DNA from 3 places in the Arthrobacter sp. CAN_A214 genome. Region 2 is predicted to be linked to each of the others. Evidence: riboswitches for the same ligand, from Rfam matches in the RefSeq annotation. Region 2 holds a riboswitch; each other region holds the start of a gene.
The links. A riboswitch is a leader RNA that binds a small molecule or an ion and turns the genes downstream of it on or off. The one in region 2 is predicted to bind cyclic di-GMP.
Positions count from the first base shown of each region.

Region 1: it holds a riboswitch for cyclic di-GMP, as region 2 does, so the genes downstream of both, IWX65_RS16585 (cellulase family glycosylhydrolase) here and IWX65_RS03520 (3-oxoacyl-ACP reductase) in region 2, are expected to answer to the same signal.
Region 3: it holds a riboswitch for cyclic di-GMP, as region 2 does, so the genes downstream of both, IWX65_RS08655 (response regulator transcription factor) here and IWX65_RS03520 (3-oxoacyl-ACP reductase) in region 2, are expected to answer to the same signal.

Region 1 is NZ_JADOUU010000047.1:1,553-9,688, forward strand. It holds gene IWX65_RS16580 (hypothetical protein) at 1-804, shown strand, start outside; cyclic di-GMP riboswitch class I at 1,696-1,770, shown strand; gene IWX65_RS16585 (cellulase family glycosylhydrolase) at 1,830-3,380, shown strand; gene IWX65_RS16590 (DUF6221 family protein) at 3,728-4,099, opposite strand; gene IWX65_RS16595 (acetamidase/formamidase family protein) at 4,185-5,594, opposite strand; partial or broken gene IWX65_RS16600 (IS5 family transposase) at 5,732-6,479, shown strand; gene IWX65_RS18140 (Rieske (2Fe-2S) protein) at 7,144-7,536, opposite strand; partial or broken gene IWX65_RS18145 (NAD(P)/FAD-dependent oxidoreductase) at 7,605-8,115, opposite strand.
Region 2 is NZ_JADOUU010000002.1:344,130-352,265, reverse strand. It holds gene IWX65_RS03535 (VWA domain-containing protein) at 1-3,110, shown strand, start outside; gene IWX65_RS03530 (hypothetical protein) at 3,107-3,955, shown strand; gene IWX65_RS03525 (DUF7793 family protein) at 4,744-5,337, opposite strand; cyclic di-GMP riboswitch class I at 5,720-5,794, shown strand; TPP riboswitch at 6,119-6,214, shown strand; gene IWX65_RS03520 (3-oxoacyl-ACP reductase) at 6,261-7,025, shown strand; gene IWX65_RS03515 (recombinase family protein) at 7,155-7,346, opposite strand; gene IWX65_RS03510 (hypothetical protein) at 7,567-7,776, shown strand; partial or broken gene IWX65_RS03505 (helix-turn-helix domain-containing protein) at 7,843-8,037, opposite strand.
Region 3 is NZ_JADOUU010000007.1:100,263-108,398, reverse strand. It holds gene IWX65_RS08670 (ATP-dependent DNA helicase) at 1-1,067, opposite strand, end outside; gene hflX (GTPase HflX) at 1,060-2,643, opposite strand; gene IWX65_RS08660 (class I SAM-dependent methyltransferase) at 2,801-3,418, shown strand; cyclic di-GMP riboswitch class I at 3,554-3,628, shown strand; gene IWX65_RS08655 (response regulator transcription factor) at 3,810-4,646, shown strand; gene IWX65_RS08650 (Hpt domain-containing protein) at 4,658-5,119, opposite strand; gene dapF (diaminopimelate epimerase) at 5,556-6,566, opposite strand; gene miaA (tRNA (adenosine(37)-N6)-dimethylallyltransferase MiaA) at 6,487-7,614, opposite strand; gene miaB (tRNA (N6-isopentenyl adenosine(37)-C2)-methylthiotransferase MiaB) at 7,631-8,136, opposite strand, start outside.

The DNA of each region.
Region 1 (8,136 bases), on a different contig from region 2:
ATCCAGGACGACCCCGCTGCGCTGGCACGGCTGACGGAACTGGAAGCGGCACGCACCGCGAGTCCGCGTAAAGGCGCCACCGAAATCAGCGAAGCTGCTCCCGCCGCGGAAGGCGCGCCAGCGGCTGACTTCGCTTGGACGATGTTCGGAGCTGATCGCCCGGACTCGGCAGCCGGCAGCACGGCTGCGGTCTCCAGCGAGGGCTCACCGCGGTCGCTTCGGCATCGCATCACTGCTTCACGTACCCGCCGTGGCTGGTTCCTGGCAGGTGCACTGGTGGGCTTTCTTGCCCTCGCGTACACCGTGGAGGCGCTCGTGGGACCGCGTCCCGATGCCACCTTGTATCCGATCGCAGGCGAGGCGGACAGTGTGGTGTTTTCGTTGCTGGAATTCCTGGGAGCCGACGTCGACCGCACCAGCATTCGCGGCTACGAAGCATATCGGGGGGTAGAACCGTGGTTCGCCGTGGATAAGCAGGGACTTCAGTGCTTCATGCTCATCGACCGTTCGGGTCCCACCGTCGACGGCGCCAATTGCGTACCGCCCGGGGTTGATCTTTTTGCGGACATCGACGCGTGGTTCCTTTCGGGAGCATTCGAGGAGGAAGGCCTCCCGCAGGGAGCCTCGCCCGGTTTCATTACCGCGGCAACTCGGTGGATGTCTTTTTCTATCCCGCATCGGAAACCGACTAAGACTTGGATCCCGGGAAATCGGTGGCGCACCCGGGCACCCGCTGCAGCAACGAGTGCATGCGCGTCGGCGGGCATCTCCGCGATAAGCCTGAGCGGTGCGGGCTTGGCGTGAATGGCCCGACTGAGCAGCCGGTAGAACCGCAGCTCGTGGTGCGGCGGGTGTTCCAATACCGGGCGTGGCTTCGTGAGTAGACGACCGACCGGAAACGCTGACTGCTTCAACGGCAGATGCTCTCATATCATCACCGTCCGTGAAGCGTGCCGATTGATCAATTGGGCGTAGCGCAAGCAACGTAGCCCGGAACAACGTGTGGCCTAAAGACTCTGGGTTCCGGCCTCGCGCGGCAAGCGCCCAGGCCTACTGCACGGGCCTCGCTGAGCTCGGGCTGTAGAAGCGTTTTTCTGTTTTTGCTGCTGTCCTGACGGATTGTACGTGTCCGCTCCGGCCGGTCTAGCCCCTCCGTTCCTCCGGGGCCTGCGGTGCAGGAAGTTCCCTGCGGCGCTCCTTCGTCGCTGATCTCCTCCGGAAATTCCCGGCCCCTTGCCCTAGGGGTAGACAGGCCTCCGTCGGCCACAGCTCCGCAAGCTTCGCCAGCAGCCAAAACAACGGGGGAGAGGGGACGCTGGCCGGTCACCAAAGCCGCCCCGCTATGGTCTGCGCCCACACCCGTTTCCACCCGCTTGACAGACATAGAAGCGTCGGGGGAGAGAGCCCACTGCTGGTCACCAAGGGCCCGACACCACCGCAACGAAGGAGCAACACCGTGAATACCGATACCGCAGTTCTGGTCAACACCACCATGAAGGACACCGAGGAAACCATAACCGCCCCGGTCCCGCCACATAGTCATCAAGAGCGATGCAGCCAGAACCTTCCCCTTTTTCCTGCGGAAACACTGCGTTCAAACAAGGGCATAGCCGCATCAATAGCTGAGGTGTCTACCGGAGAATAAGACAAGGCCGTCCGTCTCTACCGCACCAGTTTGTGGTACGAGAGGGTGGTTGCCGACAAGGGCAAACCCGGTGTGAGCCGGGGACGCAAAGCCACGGGACCCACGCGGTCAGCCGGGCTACCGAACAACGAAGGTCTCAGCCATGCGATCCAAACCACCCAGCAGCATGCCATTATTCCAACGTATGCCCAGCACAAAGATGCTAGGCCTGCTCAAGGCCACACTATGTGCCGTAGTGGTACTCCTGGTCCTCAGCGGGCTAGCTGTGGCCAAGACAGGAACGGGTGAGGTGAGAGCAGCGGAAACCACAGCCGCGAACTCCGGTTGGCTCCACACTGATGGCGGAACGATCCGCGATGCGGCAAACAACCCGTACGTGATCAAGTCGACCAGTTGGTTTGGTCTGGAAACCCCGGAATGCGCGCCTCACGGGCTGTGGACCATCAACCTTGCCGAGGGTATCCGGCAAATCAAGGACATGGGGTTCAACACGATTCGCCTACCGTACTCCAATGAGTGCATCACCACCGGTGAAACCAGCTCCATTGACTACTCGGCCAACCCCGATCTGCTCGGCAAAGCCCCGCTTGAGGTCATGGATGCCGTCATTGCCGTAGCGAAAGCCAACGGACTCAATGTCATCCTTGACCGCCACCGACCGGACTCAGGATCACAGTCCGAACTCTGGTACACCCCCACCTACAGTGAGGAAACATGGATCGCGGACTGGGCAAGGCTCGCCGACCGGTATAAGAACAATCCGACCGTTATCGGAGTCGACCTGCACAACGAACCGCGCGGAGCTGCCTGCTGGGGATGCGGAAACCCTGCAACCGATTGGCAGGCCGCCGCCACACGGGCCGGCAATACAGTCCTGTCCATCAACCCGAACCTGCTCATCATCGTCGAAGGCATCGAAAACGAATCCGACGGCACCGCCACCTGGTGGGGGAGCGGACTCAAAGGCGTCGCCACGCATCCCATCGGGCTCGACGTCGATCACCGTGTCGTCTACTCCCCCCACGATTACCCTGGCTCCGTGTACCCACAAAAGTGGTTCTCCGCCCCCGACTACCCCGTCAACCTGCCCGGCGTCTGGGACACCAACTGGGGTTACATCGCCAGACAGGGCATCGCGCCCGTACTCCTCGGCGAATTCGGAACCAAACTCGAAACTACTTCCGACAAGCAATGGCTGGACCAAATGGTCAAATACCTAGACAGCACCGGGATCAGCTACTCCTATTGGTCCTATAACCCCAATAGCGGTGACACAGGCGGTCTTATCAAAGACAATTGGCGAACCCCGGAAACCAGCAAACTCACCGCCCTGGCCTTCCTGCTCCAGGAACCATCAGTCACCCAACCAACGAAACAGGTCACGACCGACTCAACGACTCCACCTTCGCCAACAACGCCTCCGCGTACAGCACAGACCGCTAACTCCATGCAGTGGGTGCCGGAAGCCTCCTGGGAGACAGGCTACGTCGCCTCAATCAAGGTTACGGCCGACGAGGATCTAGAACGCTGGTCAGTGAAGTGGGACGATCCAAACGCCACCGCCGTAGCCAATGCTTGGGGAATGACCTGCACTGCAGTACCCAAAGAATCCATCACCTGTGTAGGAGCAGACTGGGCTTCGACACTGAACCAGGGACAGACTGTCACAGTAGGACTCCAGGTCGACTCCTCCAACATGCCGACTGACCCGCCACTGACGACGACCGTGGACTAGGTTCAACCTACCCAAACGGCAGTCCGGGAGGAACCCTCGGGCGTGCGTGCGTGCGTGCTTACGACGAAAGAAAGAACTAGCGTGTTCTCCTTCGCGGGCCGGTTCGAAAACACCACCTATTGATGAAGCCGCCGGACCCCACACACCGTTTATCGGACGGTCCCCCCGGACGCTGCTGAGTGATCTTCGCTTCAGCAGTTAGGCGCCGATGGCTTTGCGTCGTGCAGTGTTGCTGGGCGCAGGCGTCATGCGCGTTTTGCACAGAGGTGTGTTCGGGTGCTGTCGTTGATCTCTTGGAAGGCCGCGCTGGGTGAGGGCGGCCTGACGTGTCCTTGGTCGCTGAGGTATCAGCTGACCCAGGTGGTCCTGTAGTCGGCGTGCTGGTTCCATGACATGGCCAGAAGTTCGAGCAGTATGCGCACATCGTTTTGTTCACTGGTTGCCTCGTCATCGCGGTGAATGCTTTGCAGATGCGCCACTAAACGTTGCTTGGCTTGGCAGTCCGCAATTACCTTTCCAGGGTGTTGTTGCGCGATGTGACGGGCCAGCGGGTCATCCGAGGCATATCTTGGCCTGTAATTTGGTTGCCCACGATCGGCGTGGCCGCCATGCACGTAGGCACCCAGAACGCCGCCGAACCCGGGATCATGCAGGGCTGCGTGAGCGAGGTCCTGGTCCTCCGCAACGCGGGCCAGGACAAAAGCAACCAGTTCGTTCATCACCTGAACCTACTCACTATTTTTGCGACATCACCGCCATGTCAGGGAACTAGCTCAATGTCGTGGACGCTTTCCGATGATCCACTCAGGTGAAGTCCGCTTTGCTGATGAGCCCGTGTACACCCACGGTGCGGTCCACGACCTGCGACACGGCGAAGTCCGCGGCCGCCGAGAGGTAGGCATAGGCGATGGCGCGGTCCATCCCCCGGTCGTTCTGCAGGAAGTCAAGAGCATTGACGATGGCCCGGCGCATGGCGACGTTCAGGTCTCCGCTGACCCCTCCTCCTGCAAGCCCATCGGGGTCAGAGAGCCCGATGGGAATCCAGGCGTCCTTCGTCTCGCCGAAGGGATATGTGTAGGCAACCGAAGGTGCGTCTCCCGAACCGGGTTTGCACACGGTCAGCCGAAAGGAGCCGCGCAGCGATCCTTCCATCGCGGTCAGGGCCACTTCTCCGTCGCCCATCCCCATGTGGGGATCACCGACGTAGAACAACGCTCCCTCCGCTTTCACCGGCAGGTAGAAGGTGGACCCCGCACCGAGGTGGCGGATGTCGATGTTCCCGCCGCCGAGCGTGGGAGGGACCGAGTTGGCTTCGGGCGAGGTGAGCTCCTCGGATTCGGCGAATGCCACACCCATCATTCCCATGAAGGGGCGTAGCGGGAATCTCACCGTCATGTCTCCGCTTCTCATCACGCCCTTGCCGTCCTCAATAGCTGTGAAGACCGAGACGTTCCCGTAGTCCGAGGGGATGCCCGATGAACGGTTGTCGGTGGCGACTGGGGGCATCACTTCCTCAAGGGTGATGCCTGCGGGCGGCTGGTTTTCCGCCTGCAGGGCCAACCCTCCTTTCCCGTGACGGCTGGAAACGACGCCGTAGGGTACGCGCGGGGTTGCCTCGAGCGTCTCGATCTTCAGGACGTCCCCGGGTTCGGCTCCTTCGACCGCGACGGGGCCGGTGACGATATGCGGGCCGTCGGCGTCGAAGTTCCGGGGCGTCCGGTTGTATTCGGCCGCGATACTCACCGCGTCCTCGAGGATGCTGTTCTCGGCCACACCAAGTGCCCCGAAATACTCCCGTGGATCCCGTCCCTGGTCCTCGAGGATGCCTTCATGGGAAAGGGCGTCGATGGTCACCGTCTGGCCGGAGCGGATCGACAGCACCGGCTTGGCGTGAACCGTGGGCACGTAGCCCCACAAAACCTCCCCGGGGGTGGACGCCAGATACGCGTCGCCCTGGATGGCACCTCTGCCGGGCTGCAAAATTTCGCCGAAACCAACCGCTGACGGGGTGCCTCCGGCGACACCTGACACGCCAGGTGATGGTTGCCCCGTCGCGGGCGGCGTTCCTGCACTGCCGCTTGCCGCCGTCCCTGCGCTGGTGCACGCTGTTGCTGCCGAGAGCGTCCCGAAGGCCGCGATGACCCCCAGAAACCGGCGCCTCCCGAGACCGCTCATCAAGGTTTCCGCCGCATTCCGACCGAACATGTCACTCATGATGCTTCTCCTCCACAGATAGGAGTTTCGACGCTAACGAGTATTCGTTTCAGGGACGTTTCAAATGTGAATCCGGCAATGACAGCCCCAGGGCGTGTCTCCCAATAGGTTGATCCCCGGTTGGATACCTTGGCAGCATGTCTCGATTTCAGGCTTTTCCCGATGAGAAGTGGACTCCTGTCGAGTCGTTGCTGCCGAGTTCCGATGGCCAACGCGGCTGCCCGTTCCGGAACCACCGCCAGGTCGTTGAGGGTATCGCTTACCGGTACCGGTGTGGGATCGCATGGCGTGACCTGCCGAAGCAGTTCGATCCGTGGCAGACCGCGTGGAAGCGCCACCGCCGTTTCGCGGTAGAGGGGATTTGGGGCCGGATCCACGCCGTACTACTGACCCAGGCCGACGCCGCGGGTGAAATCTACTGAACTGTGTCGATGGACTCGACAATCAACTGCGCTCACCAGCACGGTACGAACCTTCCCCGCACCACAGGGGGATCTGCCGAATTGCAAGAAACGCTGGTCCGAGCCCGAGGACCACGCCCTCGGGCGTTCCCGGGGCGGGTCGAGCACGAAGATCCACCACGCCTGCGACGGGAAGGGCCGGCCCCTGGCGTTCATCATCGGACCGGGACAGGGCTCGGACTCCCGGATGTTCCCGCACGTCCTTGAGGCCATCAACGTCCCACGTCCCGGCACGGGACGGGCTCGGACCCGTCCCGACGCGGTATGGGCGATAAGGTTTACTCTTCAAGGGCCAACCGTCGTCGAGCAGTCCTTCAATATCTTCGAGCAATGGCGCAGTATCGCCACCCGCTACGACAAGCTCACCATCACCTACCGCTCCGCGGTCGCCCTCCATGCAGTCCTGATCTGGCTACGCCAATAAGGAGACAGGCCCTGAGTGAGGGAGTGTTGCTGAAACTGGCTTACAGTCAGACGTGCGACGCAGCGAACTGAATGCGGCGAGGTGGTTGGCGCGCTCGAGAAGGTCTATGGGATCAAGGTGTCAAAGAACACCATCTCGAAGATCGCTTTGAGAAGTCGTTTAAGAAGGTCGCCGGTGAGTTAACGGACTGGTCTCGCCCGCTGGATTCGTTCTAGCCGGTGATTCTCGTCGGTGCGATTGGCGGTGTCGGTCCGCGGTGGGCAGGTGCGCAACATCCCGTTCTACTTTCGTCGTGGGCGTCACCACGAACGGGGAGTAGGAGATCCTTGGATTTCAGCCGGTGACGGTGCTGAGAGCGTCCGGTTCCGGTTGCAGGTATTTTCCGAGCTGGAACCGCGGCTTCGAGAATGTCCGTAACGGGCTTGAGTACCTGCCGCAAGCGTTCACGACCGCCCGGGAGTGAACGGTGGTGCATCAGTGGATGGACGTAATCCGCAACTCGTTCCGTTAGGGCGACCGGCAACACCGCGACGGCATGGTGTGGGCGCTCGGACCGGTTTACACCGCTCCGTCCAAGCAGGCAGCGAAGGACCGGTTTGCAGAGTTCACAGCCCAATGGGGCCTGCACACCATTCATCGGACAGTCCCGACGAGAGGACTTTCATCAGGTGAATTGCAGGACGATGTTCTGAACACCGTTGACGTGTACGGTGTAGCTTTTCAGCGGTGGAGCGCCTGTGGTGGAGCAGCCGGTGTCGAGTTCGAACACATTCTGGTGGAGTGGGCACATGACGACCCGCTGGTCGATGGTTCCATCGGCAATGGGTCCGCCGCGATGAGTGCAGACGGCCGATCGGGCTCTGAAGGTGCCGTCCCGCAGGTGGAATACCGCGATCTGCTCGCCTCCTACGGCGAATGCCCGGCCCTCGCCGATCGGTACCTGATCTGCCGGCCCCAGCACCGTCGGTACCGCTTCCGTTCCGTCAGGAGGTACGGGAAGCGCTCCGGTAGAGACGGGGGCCGACCCCGTCGCGTCGAGATGCGTCGGACCGGTCATCGGGTCACCTTGGTGTCGCCCGGCTCGCGCCCTGTCTCGGTGGCCGGCATCGTTGCTGTGGGCTCGAGCACGGGTACGTGGGGAAGCGGTACCGAGGGGGAGTGAGGTGCGGAACTGGCCCGGCGTCATAGGGTCGTCGCGTTCCTTCCAGGGGTCTCGGTAGTTGTCGATCGATACTTGCATTTCGGCGTCCAGTCGTTCGGCGATGCCTTCGGAATCGTTGACGACGATTGCCCTGACGTGGTCGATTCCAAGTCGGGGAACCCAGGCGTAGGTTCGTTCCAGCCAGTTGGCTGTTTCGCGGTAGTACTGCATGAAGCGGGCGGTCAGTATCTTCACCGTCTCTGGGTCGTCGACCGTTGCAAGCAGGTCTCCTTTGCGGATGTGGGCACCAGCTGCTCCTCCTACATAGATTTCCCATCGTCCGCCCTCGATTGCGACGACCCCGACGTCCTTCACGTAGGACTCGGCGCAGTTGCGTGGGCATCCCGATACCGCGAGCTTCAACTTGGCTGGCGCCTCGAGTCCCTGGAGCTTTGACTCGATCTCGATACCGAGTTTCGTGGAGTCACCCGTGCTGAGGTGTGTCAAGGATTTGAG
Region 2 (8,136 bases):
ATATCGACGGGGTGCGCTACCGGGAGGACTTTGACGGGCAACAGGCCTATCTCTATGACCTTCATCTGCTATCCCACCTCGACGGGGCCGCGCGCAAGGCAACCGACCCCGCAGAGGCAGAGGTTTTGTCCTCCGCACTGACCGACCTGCTGCTCGCGGGGCGTTTGACAGCCGAGACCGCGGTGGGCGATGCACGTACCGCACTCACGACGCCACCGGCGGAAGCAGCGGGAGCCGCAGTAGACCAGCTGGCCCGGGCGTCCGCAGAACGGAACCTCGCCGCTGCTGAGAAGTCCCTCTCGCAAGCGCGCGACGCCCTCGCCAAGGCCTTCCCGGCCGCCGCTGAAACCCACTTCGCCAAGGCCTGGCGGGACGGCACCAACGCACTGGCCGACCTCGGCATCACCTTCGCCGGCGACCGTGACAGCGACGGCATCCCGGACCGCGCTGAACTCAGCGTGGGCGGCTCGCCGCTTCTTTTGGACACCGACGGGGACGGCCTCTCTGACGCCTTCGAATTCAACGCCATGGCCGTCCTGGCGCTGAACAACACCGACACCGACGCGGATGGCGTGCCCGACGCCGCCCAAGACCATGACGGTGACGGCCTTACCGCTGCGCAAGAACAGACCGCGAAGACATCGCCGGTTGACCCGGACACGGACGCCGATGGCCTCACCGATGACGTTGAGCCCTCGTACGGCACTGATGCATTGGCTGCCGACACCGACGGAGATACTCTGCCAGACGGCGCAGAAGCGCGCGGCGGTACTGACCCGACCAATCCTGACACGGATTCCGACGGTGTTTTCGACGTGGATGAGCTCCTGTCCGTTTCCGTGGAGGGACCCGGCGGAGCGTCGGCCGTGGTAACTGGCGCCAATCAGTCGGCGTTGGGCGCGCGAATCGCCATAGTCGCCGACGCCGATAGCCGAACCGGCGCCGATGCGCGCCTGGGAGCTGCTTTTGAATTCGAGTCCCCCGGCGAAGGCATGGCTAAGGCCGAGATTACCCTGCCCTATGACACCGCCGGAGTGCAGTTGGGCCAGGCTGCCGAGCGGGCGCGGGTGTTCTGGTTGGACGAATCCGCCAACGCCTGGGTTCCTGTAGCCGGTGACCAGCGAGTTGATGCCGCGGCCGGGACGGTGACCGTTGCGGTAAGCCACTTTTCCACGTACGCCGTCTTTGACATCGTGAACTGGAATGAGACGTGGACCGCCAAGGACAACCCCTGCCGCACACGAACCGACGGCGGTGGCGATGACGTCGTTTTCCTCGACCTTGCCCTGTCCATCGACTCCTCCGGTTCCATGTCCTGGAACGACCCGCAGGGCCTGCGCAAGGACGCGGCGAAGAACTTCGTCGACGCGCTGCTGCCCGAGGACCGTGCCGCTGTCATCGACTTCGACAGCTTCGCGCGTGTCCTGCAGCCGCTGACCACCAATAAGGACGCGGTCAAGGGCGCGATTGACCGTATCGACGATTTCGGTGGCACCAGCATCTCGGCTGGTGTGAGCGCGGCGAACAACGTTCTCGCGAACAACAAGGACGCCGAGCGTGGCCGGGTTATGATCCTGCTGACCGACGGCGACGGGACCTGGAATAACTTTCATCTCACGCAGGCCAAGCAGAACCTGATCACGATCTACACCATCGGCCTCGGCAGCGCGGTGAACTCCGGCCTGCTCAACACCATCGCCACCGAAACGGGCGGTAAGTACCACCAGGTCGACGACGCCGCGGAACTCCCGGAGGTGTTCCGCCGCATCAGTAACGACACCGGTGGCGACGAGGGCGTCATGAGCGACTCCGACAAGGACGGACTCAACGACTGCGTTGAAATCCAGGGTGCTCACAGTCCCGGCACTGGGCTCCGCTACGTTTCCGACCCATTCGACGCCGACACCGACGGCGACGGGCTGGCCGACGGCCAGGAGGTCCTTCCTCTCGGCACCAGCATCGGGGTCCCGACCGCGTCTGACACTTTCCAGGTTCTCTCCGACCCCTCGAACACCGACACGGACGGCGACAGCCTTCCTGACCCCGCCGAACTGGACGAGGAAACCAGCATCTGGCGCGCCGATTCCGACGGTGACGGACTCAGCGATTCCGACGAGCTGAGCTGGGCCACCGACCCGCTCACAGGTGACACGGACGGTGACGGCTACACCGACGGCACCGAGGTCGCCGACACGGACGCCGGGTTCAGCCCTGTCGTCTTCGATGACCCCATGAGCCCCGATGAGTGGGCCAGCGAGTACGCCAAAGGCGCGGCACTTGGTGACGCCGGGGACGGCACCACCGTGCCCTACTTGCTGGGCACCATCAGCTCCTCAGCCGTAAGCTTCATCCCGGTGGTCGGCTGGATCGCCGGTGCCATCCTCGACCTGCGCGACGCGATCGCCAATACCGTCAAAACCGACTGGGTAGCGGCCGGTATGTCTCTGGCCGGCATCGTGCCCTACGTCGGAGACACCGCCAACATCATCGCCAAAGTCACGAAGTTCCTCGGCCGCAGCGCACACCTGCTCGACGACGTCGTCGCCGCGATCGCGAAGCTGGAGGACTTCCCGGCCAAAGCCCGTGCGGACATCATCGCCGGCATCAACAGCAACTGGGACGCTCTGCGCAAGGCATCCCCGGACATGGACGAGGCGAGCTTCCTCCGGCTTGCCTCCTCCAGACAAGGTGCTGACCACATTGTCGCAGCGCTGAACCGTTCAAAGGTTCAAGTCGGCACGCCCCTGCCCTTCGTCACTCACTGGCGCGAGGCAGAGACCGCCGTGGCGGGCCTCTTCGGAGTGGCCAACACGCCGCTGTCACGGCAGGTCTTTAGGACTCCTCCGGGCTTCAGCACTGGCCGAGTCGCCGATCTGGTCGACGGCAGTATCATGCGAGAGGTGAAGTCAGGATTCGTGCCATATCGCTCGCGCATACGTACACAGATTCTCAAAGATGCTGCCATTTTGGGCGACAAAGTGGATAACGCAGATATCAAGGACGTCGTCTGGCACTTCGTCGGCGGTCGGACGGGGTCTTTGGGTGCGGACCCGAGGATCTTGGACCTGCTGGAAGAGCACGGCATCCAATATGTTATTCATCTGCCATGAAGTACTACCCACAACTGACGAAACGCCAGGCTGTCTCGGCTCTGGAGGAGTTCCTCGCCGAACGCGCTCCGGCGCTTGAGCGGTTCCGTCAAGCGCTCCGTGCGGACGGTCGGGACCCGGACACCCTCTTGGACGGGACAACCCAGGGGCTGGTTCCGCTGTGGGGCTGGGTTTTGAGCGGACTAACAGGACCGGATGCGCCCGCGTGCACCGACCCCGCCACAGTGCCGCACGAGGACTGGCCAAGTTGGGAGCGCTTCACAGCCGAAACCGAAGCGATCCTCTCCTATGAATCCGTCCAGTTGCTCGATGGGTTCATCTCGTACCTCGTGCGGGTAGTGGAGGACCGCACTCCCACTGCTCAGTGGCAAATTGGTCAGCATCCGAATAAGCGCTACCAATTCCGCAATCACCCTGTGTTGGCCGGAGCCGATCGTCAGATCTTCTTTCCGGGGCCAGTCGCATCCAGCGCCCGGGAAGTGGTTCGCGGCCGAAGAGCACCCGCGAACGACGAGATGGCGGGATACGCCCAAGCAGTCATCGAGGCGCTGAGTGCCGAGGAAACCAGACACGAACCGCCCGAGCCGCTCGTCGAAGTAGAAGACCTCGGCGATCACCCGATCCGCGGCCGTGAAATCGAAGTGTCCTTGCGGGAAGACATCGCCCACGAATACTCCCGGCAGGTGGACCATATGGTCAAGACCCTGGCGATGGAGGACGGGATCACACGCGTCATCCGCGAAGACCGCGAAGTCCTCCTCGTCGCCACACCCAGCTGGAACACCACGCAACTTCAGGAATGGGTCACCCAGGCACTAAGGGATGCCGGAAACGACCATTCATAGGACATTCCTGCTCCTCAGCGCTCAAAGCGGCGCAAGGCGTGATTCACGGGCAGGCACTACCGCTGACTACTGGTATCAGGGGCCTACGATGCCCACTATTGCTATGGCGATGATTACAGCCGCCAATGCCGTGACCCTTACGATGAGGCGCTGGGCGGTACGCAGAACAGCAAAGCAGACCGCCGCCGGCACTAGGATCCCCGCCATGGCGATGGTGATGAGCATCGTTGTGTAACCGGGCCGCATACCCGCGTCCCTCGGCGCGCCTAACCCTGTTGATTCCAAGTAGATGGCGAGCACGCAGCCGAGCATGACGAGTGCACCAGTAATGCTGAGGGCGACGCAACCCCCGATAGCCATCTTCGAATCATCATGCGCGCACCCCCTCCCCTGCGAAAAATCCCCGTCCATCAGAAATATGCCCCATTCTCGGTGCTGTTAGTCGCCCCGTGAAGAGCACCGATATCAGTGCGGTGAGAGTTTTTCGGCGCGGCGCCCGCCATAGGTGATGGTGACGAGTTCTTCGTTGCCGACACCGAGGCTGAGTCTCGACGTGACGCATGGACCGCGTGGCGCGGGTCGGAACGAGCAGGGGAACACAGTCCCGGGTGGAGCCGCCCGGCGCTCTACCTTCATTAGCAAGCCCTGGCGATCAGCAAGACCACAAGATCCTGGGCTGATTCGCCGACAGTACCTTGACCGTGCACGTTGTCACTATATCCCTCGGGTTTTGAGCGGACGAGCGTGCCGTCCCACAATAAATGGTTCTCTGCGCTTCCTGAGGGGTGTCATCTGCATTTGGTGAGCCACTGTTGGGCGTCATTGATTGTGGTGAAGTGCCGGGTGGGGTAGGGCGGGTGGTGTTGTTGTTTGTAGTAGGCAGTGATCACCGGGTCTTCGGTCTCGACTCCGACGATGGCCAGGGCCGCGATATTCAGTCCCGTCGCGAGGGTGTGCAGCGCTTCTTCCGTCACGGAGATCAGGTGATTGAGGCGGATGAGCATCGGCGGGCAAACGGACGGACTGAGCTGGTTGGCCCGGTCGACGATTCCAGCAGCGACAGCGTTGTCGACTTCCGTACTGGCCACACACTCGAGCCATAACACTCCCCCCCGCATTTCGGCAGTGAAGTGCTCGTTGGCGGCAAAAGCACTGTCAGGATGAGCGTCCTTACTGTCTGGTTCACCGTCTTCCCTGAGCCAGGCAATGGCGTCGGACTCGTTGTCGAAGTACCGACTGGGCGTGGCGGAGCGGTAATTGAACGCAGTAAGGACCCTACCCACCTCATCCACACCAACGACGGCGGTGCGGGTGGAACATGTGTCATCAATGAGCAACTGCTTGGCCTCGACAGTAATCCGCTCGACCAACCCAATATGCACCAGCAGAGGCCGCTTTCCATGAGGAGATGCGGCCGTGACCGCCTCGATCGTGGAGTGAATATCCTCTGTGTGTATCGTGACGCCTGGCGCCCACCGCAGGCGCAGAAAGTTCCCATCATCGCTCAACGTGTACCGCCCAGAGGATGGCTCCTGAGACCTTTCCATTTCTCCCCCAGTTCTGACGATCCCTCGTCGTTGCCGCCCCGCCCACCCCATGATGCCGCATCTTCAATCACTACGTGGCACACAAAATGTTCCACTACGTGTGCCAATGAAAGTGACGAAAGGAGCTCGCGTAGCACCCTGGCCACAGACGCGGCTTTCTCGGTTACGCCGAAGGCACTGCGGCGTATGCCTAACCACCACCCCCCCCTTCTCGTTACGCGCGTTAAGGCGAACCCGGCGCGAGTCTGGGACGCAAACCCGCGGAACCCACGCGGTCAGCCGGGTTACCGAACAATGAAGGCCTCACGAATGCTCAGCGAAACCGAGCTGCTCAATACCCAGGGGACAGCTGTTGTTATTGAAGACGACCTGGATATCCGTAACCTCGTCTGTGCGTGCTGCGCCGAGCCGGGTTCGACGTGCGCTCAGATGCGACAGGGCGCGACGGGGTAGAGGTCGTACGCAGTAGTACCCCACGCGCCGCCCGTCAGGCCAAAAACACCAATGAATTTACAGTCCCCATCATGGAGCCCAGATGCGCACGCCTCACACGGGGGCTCCTGCAACCCAGGGAAATAATAGGCTTTCTGGGCTCGGAGAGAACGTGTACTCTCGAGGCAGTGACACGGGGTGCCGGTATCAACCGGCTGAGATGACACCTGTTGAACCTGATCCAGTTCGTACTGGCGAAGGGATGTCCTGCCAAACCCAGGTGTTATCGGTCCCGCATCTTTTCGCCCTGACCCTCAGGGAGCCTTATGCAGATTACAGAACAGATCGTCCTGGTCACCGGCGGTGGCCGCGGTCTCGGCCGCCGCATCGTCCAAGCCTTCGCCGCCGAGAGTGCCCGGGTGATCATCAACTACCACGCCAGCCGGGACGCCGCCCGGCAACTGACGAATCACTTCGGCTCGTCTCGGGCCGTGGCCCTGGAGGCTGATGTCACCGATCCCGAACAGGTGGCCACCATGCTCGAACGAGCGCAGGAACACTTCGGCGCCCCGGTCACCACCGTGGTGAACAACGCCCTGGCGGCCTTCTCATTCAATGGGGATGCCCGCTCACATGCAGCGAAAATTGGTTGGGACGAGTTCGCAGCCCAGTTCTCCGGGAGCGTCCGGGGGGCCCTGAACACCACGCAGGCGGCCCTGCCAGGCATGCAGGAACAAGGCTTCGGGCGGATCATCAACATCGGCACCAACTTGTTCCAGAACCCCGTGGTGCCCTACCACGACTACACCGCAGCGAAAGCGGCACTGCTGTCCCTCACCCGAACCCTGGCCAAGGACCTGGGCGGGCACAATGTGACAGTGAACATGGTCTCCGGAGGGCTGCTGCGCACCACCGACGCCAGCGCAGCCACCCCCGAAAAGGTCTTCGACCTTATCGCCTCCTCCACACCATTGAGACACGTCACCACACCGCAGGAATTCGCTGACACCATCCTCTTCTTCGCCTCGCCCTGGGCGAGGTCGGTTACCGGGCAGAACCTGGTGGTCGACGGCGGGCTAGTCATGGACTGAGCCGGACACCCATAAGCGCGTACCGGCAATTGCACCTCAACGCTTTCCTCTTCGGCGCCCGCCATCAAGGCAGCGCCCCAACTCCCCCGTGGAGCAACTAGGGGACATTTCGTACTGGAAACTGAACCTTCAGCAGTCCCCCACCTCATCACCCTCCCGTAGATGGTCGAGCAGCTTATCCAGCTCGGGCCTACCGGCCATCGTTCCGCTCACACCATGGTCGGTGAACATCCGGTTGCAGCCGGCCGCTTTCAATGTTGCGTGCTGCAGGTCTGCGTTCTGCTCCAGCGTGCTGACCCTGGCATACCCGATGCTTCCCATCTCGACTCGCCCTCAAGCTCATCAAAGGACTTTTTTACTTTGTTGAGAATAACCGCTGAGCGCGGACCCGCGGTGGGAGGACTGGCGGCTACGCCGCGTCACCGGCGTCGACGGTTCTTGAGCGGCGGTAGGCGGGGCGCGTGGCCAGGTCATGGCGGGATCAAAAAGGTACACCAAGCACTACGCCAGGCTGATGGACGATCGGATCGAGGAATTCATCATGCGCAAGGAACTGATCATGCTCATCGCGGCCGAACTCGACGTCGAAAACTGCCAACCCACCGACTTCCCCAAGCCACGCCGGATGTACGTGTGGATCCGCTATCCCTCAAAAGCAATTCGCATCCAAGCGCATGCGATCGCCTACACACGGACAGCGGTGAAGATCCGATTCCTCGAACCGTTGATCAAAATCCAGCGTGAGGGCTGAATGTGGCTCAATGCGATCACGCTTGCGTCACCCAATGACGGGGACTGATTTGGAGGCGTAGGCCCCTTATCCCGATGCCTCCGGTGGAGTGTCGACGTCCCCTCGGGCAATGTGGGTCCGAGCTTTAGCGTAGGCACCGGTGATGTAGTCCTCGAGCTTGGCGCGTTCGATGCGCCACTGGCCTCGGCCGCCAATCTGAATGGCTGGCAGCTCTCCTGACTGGATGAGTCCTCGGATGGTGCTGTGCTTGGTGTTCAGCTCGTCTGCTACCTCCTACCTGCTACCTGCTGCAGGGAGAGGAAGCGCAGCGGCCTGGACTGCTCATCAAGGGAGTGCTCTGTCATGTACCCAGCATTCCAG
Region 3 (8,136 bases), on a different contig from region 2:
CGCGCCATTTGCCGGCCGCCGTCGGCGTCGCCGGTTTTGCCGTCGGTCTTCGTGTCCGACAGGGCAGCACGGCAGGCACTCCGCACCTGGTCCAGCGACTGTTCGACCGCCTCGGGCAGCCCTCCGGGCAGCAGGCCCGATGGAAGAAGCTCGGCGGCGGCCTCGAAAGCACTTCCCGCACTGTCCAGTACACCTGTTCCGATGGAGGCGTGCCGCCGCAGCGCGGTCGACGCCGCGCTGATCATCGCCGGGGCGAGCTGCCCCGACACCGCACCTGTCACGCGGTCGTGAAGCTCGTGCGCTTCGTCGATGACGACGACGTCGTACTCCGGGAGGACGGCGAGGCCCTCGAACGCACTGATCGCCAGCATCGCATGGTTGGTGATGATGATGTCCGCGTCCGCAGCGGCTCCCCGCGCTTTCTCGCTGAAGCACTCCTCCGCAGCAGGACAGCGCTGGGCGCCAAGGCACTCCATGCTGCTGACGGAGACCTGGCGCCACGCACGGTCGCTGACACCGGGAAGAAGTTCGTCCCGGTCGCCGGTGTCGGTTTCCTCGGCCCATTCCCGCACGCGGACCACCTCCTTCCCGAGCGCGCTGGAAGGCGACGCGGCGAAGGAGCCGGGTGCCGGGTGCGGAGCGGCATCCTCCCCGAGGCTGAAGAGCGCATCCGGGACGTCGTCCTCGGGGAACCCGCCGCCGACCTTGTGTTTGCAGAGGTAGTTCGCCCTGCCCTTGAGGAGGGCGACGTCGACCGGCCGCGGAAGATGCTCACCGACCGATTCGAGAAGGCGCGGAAGATCCCGGCCGACGATTTGCGCCTGGAGTGCGAGCGTCGCTGTGGACACCACCGACGGCCGCTCGCTTTCCATGGCATGGGCGATGAGCGGTACGAGGTAGGCCAGTGACTTACCGGTTCCCGTCCCGGCCTGCACCAGAAGATGGCTGCCGGTGGCGATGGCCTCACTGACCTGGCGAACCATCTTCTGCTGCCCGGTACGGCTTTCGCCACCCATGGCCACGACGGCGGCATCGAGCAGTGTCAGGGCGTCGGGCCCCTCACTCATGCCGGAGATACGGTTCCAGTTCCGCAGCGAGGGCCTCCCGGACCATGACGTCGAGCCGGGTGCCCTCGCCGACATGCTCCAATCCGAGGATCTCGGCGTCCTCCTGATGGAGCCGGCTGAGAACTTCGCCGTGCTCGTAGGGCACCAGGAGTTCCATCCGAACCCCTGGGCGGGGAATTGCCTCGCTGATCAGATTGCGAAGCTCATCGAGCCCGGCGCCTGTCCGGGCGGAAACCACGACATTGCGGGGTTCACGCTGGCGCAGGCGTTCGATGACGAAGGGGTCGGCCGCATCGGCCTTGTTGAGCACGATGATCTCGGGAATGTCACGCGCCTCGACCTCGGTCATCACGGCGCGGACCGCTGCAATCTGGCCTTCGGGGTCGGGATGGGAGGCATCGACTACATGCAGGATGAGATCGGAATCGGCAACTTCCTCCAGCGTGGAACGGAACGCCTCGACGAGCTGGGTCGGAAGCGACCGCACGAATCCCACGGTGTCGGCCAGTGTGTAACCGATGCCGTCGGCCGTTTCGGCCCTCCGTACTGTGGGATCGAGGGTTGCAAAAAGCGCGTTCTCCACGAGGACGCCCGCATCGGTGAGCCGGTTGAGCAGCGATGACTTTCCGGCGTTGGTGTAGCCGGCGATAGCCACCGAGGGGACCTGGTTCCGCCGGCGGTTCGATCGCTTGGTGTCCCGTGCAGGCTTCATCCCCGCGATCTCCCGGCGGAGTTTCGCCATGCGCGTGCGGATCTTCCGCCGGTCGAGCTCGATCTTCGTCTCGCCCGGGCCACGCGAACCCATGCCAGCGCTTGCGCTGCCGACCTGGCCGCCGGCCTGGCGGGACATGGACTCACCCCAGCCGCGAAGGCGAGGGAGGAGGTACTCGAGCTGGGCGAGTTCCACCTGGGCCTTGCCCTCCCGGGACTTCGCATGCTGGGCGAAGATGTCGAGGATCAGGGCGGTCCGGTCAATGACTTTGACCTTCACGATGTCCTCGAGTCCTCGCCGCTGGGAAGGGGACAGTTCGCTGTCCACGATGACCGTGTCGGCACCCGTCGCCGTGACGATGTCCTTCAGTTCCTGTGCTTTACCCGAGCCGAGGAAGGTTGCGGGATCCGGCTTGAGCCTGCGCTGAACCATTCCATCAAGAACTTCCGATCCTGCGGTCTCAGCCAGGGCGGCAAGCTCCTGCAGGGAGTTTTCAGCGTCCTGCGCCGTCCCCTCCGTCCACAGGCCGGCAAGCACCACCCGCTCCAGCCGCAGCTGTCGGTATTCGACCTCGGTGACGTCCTCGAGCTCCGTCGAGAGCCCGGCCACCCGGCGTAGCGCACGGCGCTCCGCGAGATCCTGCTGGTCGCCGTCGAAGGAGAACCGTTCATCGGCCTCCTCAGAAATCGCCTGGGCCCGAGAGCGCCACGTGCGCTCATGAGGAGACGAGGCGGTTTCCTGTCCCTGCCCGCCCGAGGACTTTGCCGAAGCTGCCTCGTCATGTGCGAGGATTCGGTCGATAACGGCCTGGATCTCTTCCGGTCCCATGTCGGCACCGGTGGATCCTCCGGAGTTCGTGGTCATATTCTCCCTTGTAACAGTGGACTTCAATTCTAGTTCCCTTCCGCCGTTCCGTTCCAGCACTTCACTCTGCGCGGAACCGCAGCATCCTCTTCCGTGGGGGCGGGCGGTTTCACCCCCCGTGCCGGGAGGGAGGCGCTGTCGGCACTAGGCTTCTGCCATGGACTCCCAGCATTACTTCACCGCCAAGCCCGCAGGACCGGAGGTGCGCCGCCCACTCTCCGTCGTCCTCGATGGACAGCGCAGGGAACTGGTGACATCGTCCGGTTTGTTCAGCCCCGACGGCGTCGACAAGGGTACGGCCATTCTGTTGGATGCCGTACCTCGGCCGTCGGGAGCCCGGCTCCTGGACATCGGTTGCGGCTGGGGTGCGCTCGCGCTGAGCATGGCTCTCAAGGCGCCGGCGGCAGCTGTCTACGCAGTGGACGTCAATGAGCGCTGCCTCGCACTCACCCGCGACAATGCCGCGAGGCTCGGGCTGCCGAACGTCCACGTCAGCACGCCCGACGGCGTCGACCCTACCCTCGAATTCGACACGGTGTGGTCCAACCCTCCCATCCGCATCGGCAAGCAGGAGCTCCATGCGCTCCTGCTTGCCTGGCTCCCGAGGCTTGCGCCCGACGGCGATGCCTGGCTGGTGGTGCAGAAGAACCTCGGCGCCGACTCGCTGCAGCGGTGGCTGGCGGAGTCGCTGCCGGAAGGCTTCGCCGTGCAACGCGCGGACACCTCGAAGTCGTTTCGGGTGCTCCACGTGAAGCGGGGCAACTCGCCAATCTGAGGAAGCGCGGCGGGTTCAAGCGACGGGTACTCGTGCGGATGCCGTCGGTGCGGCCCGTGAGAAAGGCGTCATCGAGTCGGTAGTCGACGAGCGATCCACCCTGATAAAGTCCGTGAACATGTATGGGCATTCGCCCATTGATAAGGGCAAACCTGGTGCAAGCCAGGGACGCAAAGCCACGGGACCCACGCGGTTAGCCGGGCTACCGAACAGCAAAGGTCTCAACCATGCCGTACACATGCTTATTGGAAGCGTCGGTATTTGTTGCTTTCCCGGGCACTGCTGCCCCCGGAACACGGGCGAACATGCCCTGCGCTTCCTTTCCTCGGGTTTCGTGCAGAACGGGCGGTTCGGGTGCACCCGTCCGAAGAACTGCGACCGAGGCCTCGGCATGAGTACCGAAACCTCCGTCAGAAGTCCTGAGCAGGGGTCAGCCGTCGTCATCGAGGATGACATCGATATCCGGAACATCGTTGTCGCTGTGCTGCGGCAGGCAGGTTTCGACGTCCACTCCGAAGCAACGGGACGGGACGGAGTGGAGGTGGTGCGCAGGAACGCCCCGACGGTTGTGACACTCGACGTCGGTCTGCCCGACATCGACGGCTACGAGGTGCTCCGGCGTATCCGGAACATCAGTGACTGCTACGTCATCATGCTCAGTGCCCGAGCCGATGAACTGGATACCCTCACGGCCCTGCAGGCCGGAGCTGACGACTACCTGATCAAGCCCTTCCGTCCACGGGAGCTGAGGGCGAGGATCGATGCGATGTTGCGTCGGCCACGAATCGAGGCGACCCGTCCGCTCGGGCTGCCGGTTCCACCCAGCACTTCTCCGCCCGCTCCCGCCGCTGCCCCCACCGTTGCCGCTGTCCTGAGGAATTCTGCGGTGCTTCAGCACGGTGATCTGGTTCTTGATCGGGAAGCCCGGACGGCGAAGCTGGCCGACGAGGAACTGCTCCTGACAAGGAGTGAATTCGATCTGCTGCACGACCTGCTGCGAAGTAACGGAGCCGTCCGGACGAGGTCCGCACTCGTCGGGGTTGTCCGGGGCGAGGATTACCGGGGATATTCGTATGTCAGCGACGCGGATCAGCGCGCGATCGAGGTCCACATCGGGAATCTGCGCCGGAAGCTCTCCAACAACGCGCGTTCTCCTGACCTCATCACCACGGTTCGGGGCATCGGGTACCGGCTCGTCCCTTCACCCGGGCAGCAGCCGGTTCCGTAGGAGCGCAGTCCTCACAGGTCCGGGGGTATGTAGGTGTCGAGGAGTTCCGAGGTGGTGTCGGAGCCGCAGGCCTCGACGTACGCGAGGGTCCGGGCGGCGGCATCCATGTCGTTGGCCTCGATGAGCTTTTCGAACCAGGCAGCGAGATAAGCAAGCCGCGCCGCTCCGACCATCGTCGAGGTGACCTTCACACTCAGCGCAGCCTCCTTCGCCCCCGCTTTGTCCCGGTCCTCCACGAAGCGGACCAGGCGCCGATATTTCCCGTCCCAGGACTGCGCGAAGTCCCGGGCGAACGCATGCACCACCGTCGGGCTGTCGAAATCCTTCTCCAGTTCACGAAGCACGTTCCGGTCCACCAACGGCTCGCACTCGCTGCACGCTGAGGAGGATCCGGAGTGGACCTGCCCGCAGCCGAAGCCCGTATGGTCATCCGGGAGCCCGTCGCCGGCGGAAGGGAAGTGAGTGGAGGGCACCTCCGAATGTTACGTGTATCCCGGCGGGAAAATCATTGTTTTCGTCCAACCTGCGTAAACCTTGCGCTTTGTGTTTTCCGGTCCGGGGAATCTGCCCGATGCCGTGGCTGAGCCCCTGGTGACGCGCCTGTCAGGGGGCACGGATACGAGGCCGAACCTGCCCGCTTCCCGTCCGTGCCCGCACCACACCCTCCTCCGAGAGAGTAGTCGAACAGGGCAGATGTCAGGGGCGTCCCGCGCCCTGCAGCACCGTGGCGGATGTCCCGTCTGGTGTCAGCGCAGTTCAACGAAAGGTGACGTCGTTACGGGCTGTACGGACCCGGCCCAAGGGGTCCGGACGCTGCTGTCGACGCACCGAACGTCAGCGTCTGTGCACCTCGGACGATCCTGCGGAAACCCTGCCTGACCCCGATCTCCAACACGGGGATGCGTGCGGTCAGTGGGAAAGGGCTTGCAACGACGCCGGAAACAGTACGCCCTCGGCGACCAGTTCAGCCGGTCCGCTCAGTTCGACGTGCTCCAGTCCGTCCACGCCCACATGGAAGACGACGCCGACCACGCCTCCCGGCACCCCGACGGCCCAACGGGAGGGAGCCGAATCCCCCGCCCAGTACCGGATTGCAGCGGCCGCCGCGCAGGCTCCCGTGCCACAGGACTGCGTCTCTCCCACACCGCGCTCATGGACGCGCATGGTGACGACACCGACGCCGTCCTCGACCAATGGGTCGTTGGGCACGACCAACTCGACGTTGGTGCCCTGGGCAGGGAACGGTTCCACGGCCGGGGCAGTGTGCAGGGCCGCGGCAGTCAACTCCCCGAGACTTGCCAGTGCGACGACGGTGTGCGGGTTCCCCATGCTGACCGACAGGGCGGGGCGTGCCACGTCGAGTCCCTGGATTTCCACCAGGGAATCCGTGCCGCGGGCCACCGCGGTATCCGGGTGGATGAATTCCCAGGGGCCCATGTCCACCGAGTAACCGTCAGCGGACGCCGCGACGACCTTGACGCCGCCGCGGGTGGCGACGGAAACGGTTGCTCCGCCGTCGAGCGAGACGAACCCCTTGACGACCAGGAAATGGACGAACACCCGTACGCCGTTCCCGCACATCTCCGAGGTTGTTCCGTCGCCGTTCCAATAGTCCATGAACCACATGGCGTCGGGAGCGCTCTGCAGCAATGCCCTGCCTTCGGGGATCTGTTCCGACCGCACTGCGCGGATCAATCCGTCCGCTCCGATACCCCGATGTCGATCGCACACGGCGGCGACACTCCTGCTGTCGAGGTCGAACCGCCCCTCGGGATCAAGGATCAGGAGGAAGTCATTGCCCGTCCCGTGCCCTTTGGTGAAGGGAACACCGGCGAGCGGACTAGTGGAATCCTGCTGCGTTCGAACTGGCACGGTCACCCTCCTGGGTTGGAACTGGCTGATCCGGATCTTGTCGGGCATACGACCCACCCTGTAGGAGATCGAGACACTTCCCGAGCAGCCGCGGATCCTCACCATCCAGCCAGTCCACGCGGGGGTCTCCACGGAACCAGGTGAGTTGACGCTTGGCGAAACGCCGCGTTGCGACGATCGTGTCCTCGACGGCGGCTTCCGCCGGCATTGCTCCCTCGAGCACTCTCAGGAACTGAGCATAGCCCAGCGCCCGGGACGCCGTCCGTCCCTCCCTCAGCCCCTGGTCGACCAGCTGTTCCACCTCGGAACGCAAACCGTCCTCCACCATCGTGTGGACGCGTGTCGCGAGACGCAGCCGGAGCCTGTCCCGGTCCACCTCCAACCCCACCTGGATGGCGGACTGGTAATAGCGGCGCTCGGGCATGAAGGAGCTGAAAGGGCGTCCGGTCAGCTCGGTGACTTCGAGCGCCCGGACGAGCCGGCGGTTGTCAGCGACCCTCGCGGCCGACGCCGGGTCGACCCTCGCCAACCGGTCCCGCAACGCCGCTGCCCCCTTGTCCTGGAGTTCCTCCTCGAGACGCTGCCTTACTGCAGGGTCGGTACCCGGAAACTCGAGACAGTCGAGAACAGCCCGCACGTACATCCCCGAACCTCCTACGAGGATCGGCACCTTCCCGCGCATCCGGATCTCCTCGATGGCCGCCCGCGCCGTGAACTGGTAAGCGGCAACGCTGGCCTCCTCCTGGATCGAGAGGGTGTCAAGAAGGTGATGGGGGACGCCCCCGCGCTCCTCCATCGGGAGCTTCGCGGTGCCGATGTCCATGCCGCGATAAAACTGCATCGCATCGGCATTGATGATCTCACCGTCGAGCGCAAGCGCCAGCTGGACGGCGAGGTCCGATTTTCCGGAACCGGTGGGACCGACGACCGCGACGACCGCTCCGGAGGAGGGCGCCGCGGGCGAAACCTTTCGGGCAACTGGGACCCGCCCGGAGACGGCCGTCCGTCCATCGGTCCACACGGGCCGATCAGCTGGCGCCGGCTGAGGGGCGGGCGCAGGCTGCGGGGCGGGCGACATGCGGCTGGTTGCCGACATCAGGAGATTCCCGTCGTCAGCCGGCTCGCCCGCGGACCGGGAGCGAGGGCATTCCGAGTGAGACGCCGCGCGTCCCTGCGCCGCCGGCTCCGGTGGAGGGCGCAGCACACGAATCCGCCTGCGCGCGGTCCCACGCGTCACCGGCACGCGATCGGCGCACGCTGTATTCGGCGGGCGACGCCGGGTCGGCGATGAGGTGGAACGGTGCGGCCCGGGTCACGGAAACAGTGACGAGGTCCCCCGGCCGCGGTGCCTGCCCGCCGTCGGGCACTGAGAAGTGGACGAGCCTCTGGTCCCTCGAGCGCCCCGACAGTCGGTGGGTCTCAGCGCTCTTCCGCCCCTGGTGGGCGGTGACGAGGACTTCCACCTGCATGCCTACCTGCAGCGCGTTTTCCTCTTCGCTGATGCGGTCCTGCAGCGCCGTCAGCCGCTCGTAACGCTCCTGCACAACGTGCTTGGGCAGCTGGTCGGCAAGTTCGGCAGCGGGAGTTCCGGGGCGTTTGGAGTACTGGAAGGTGAAAG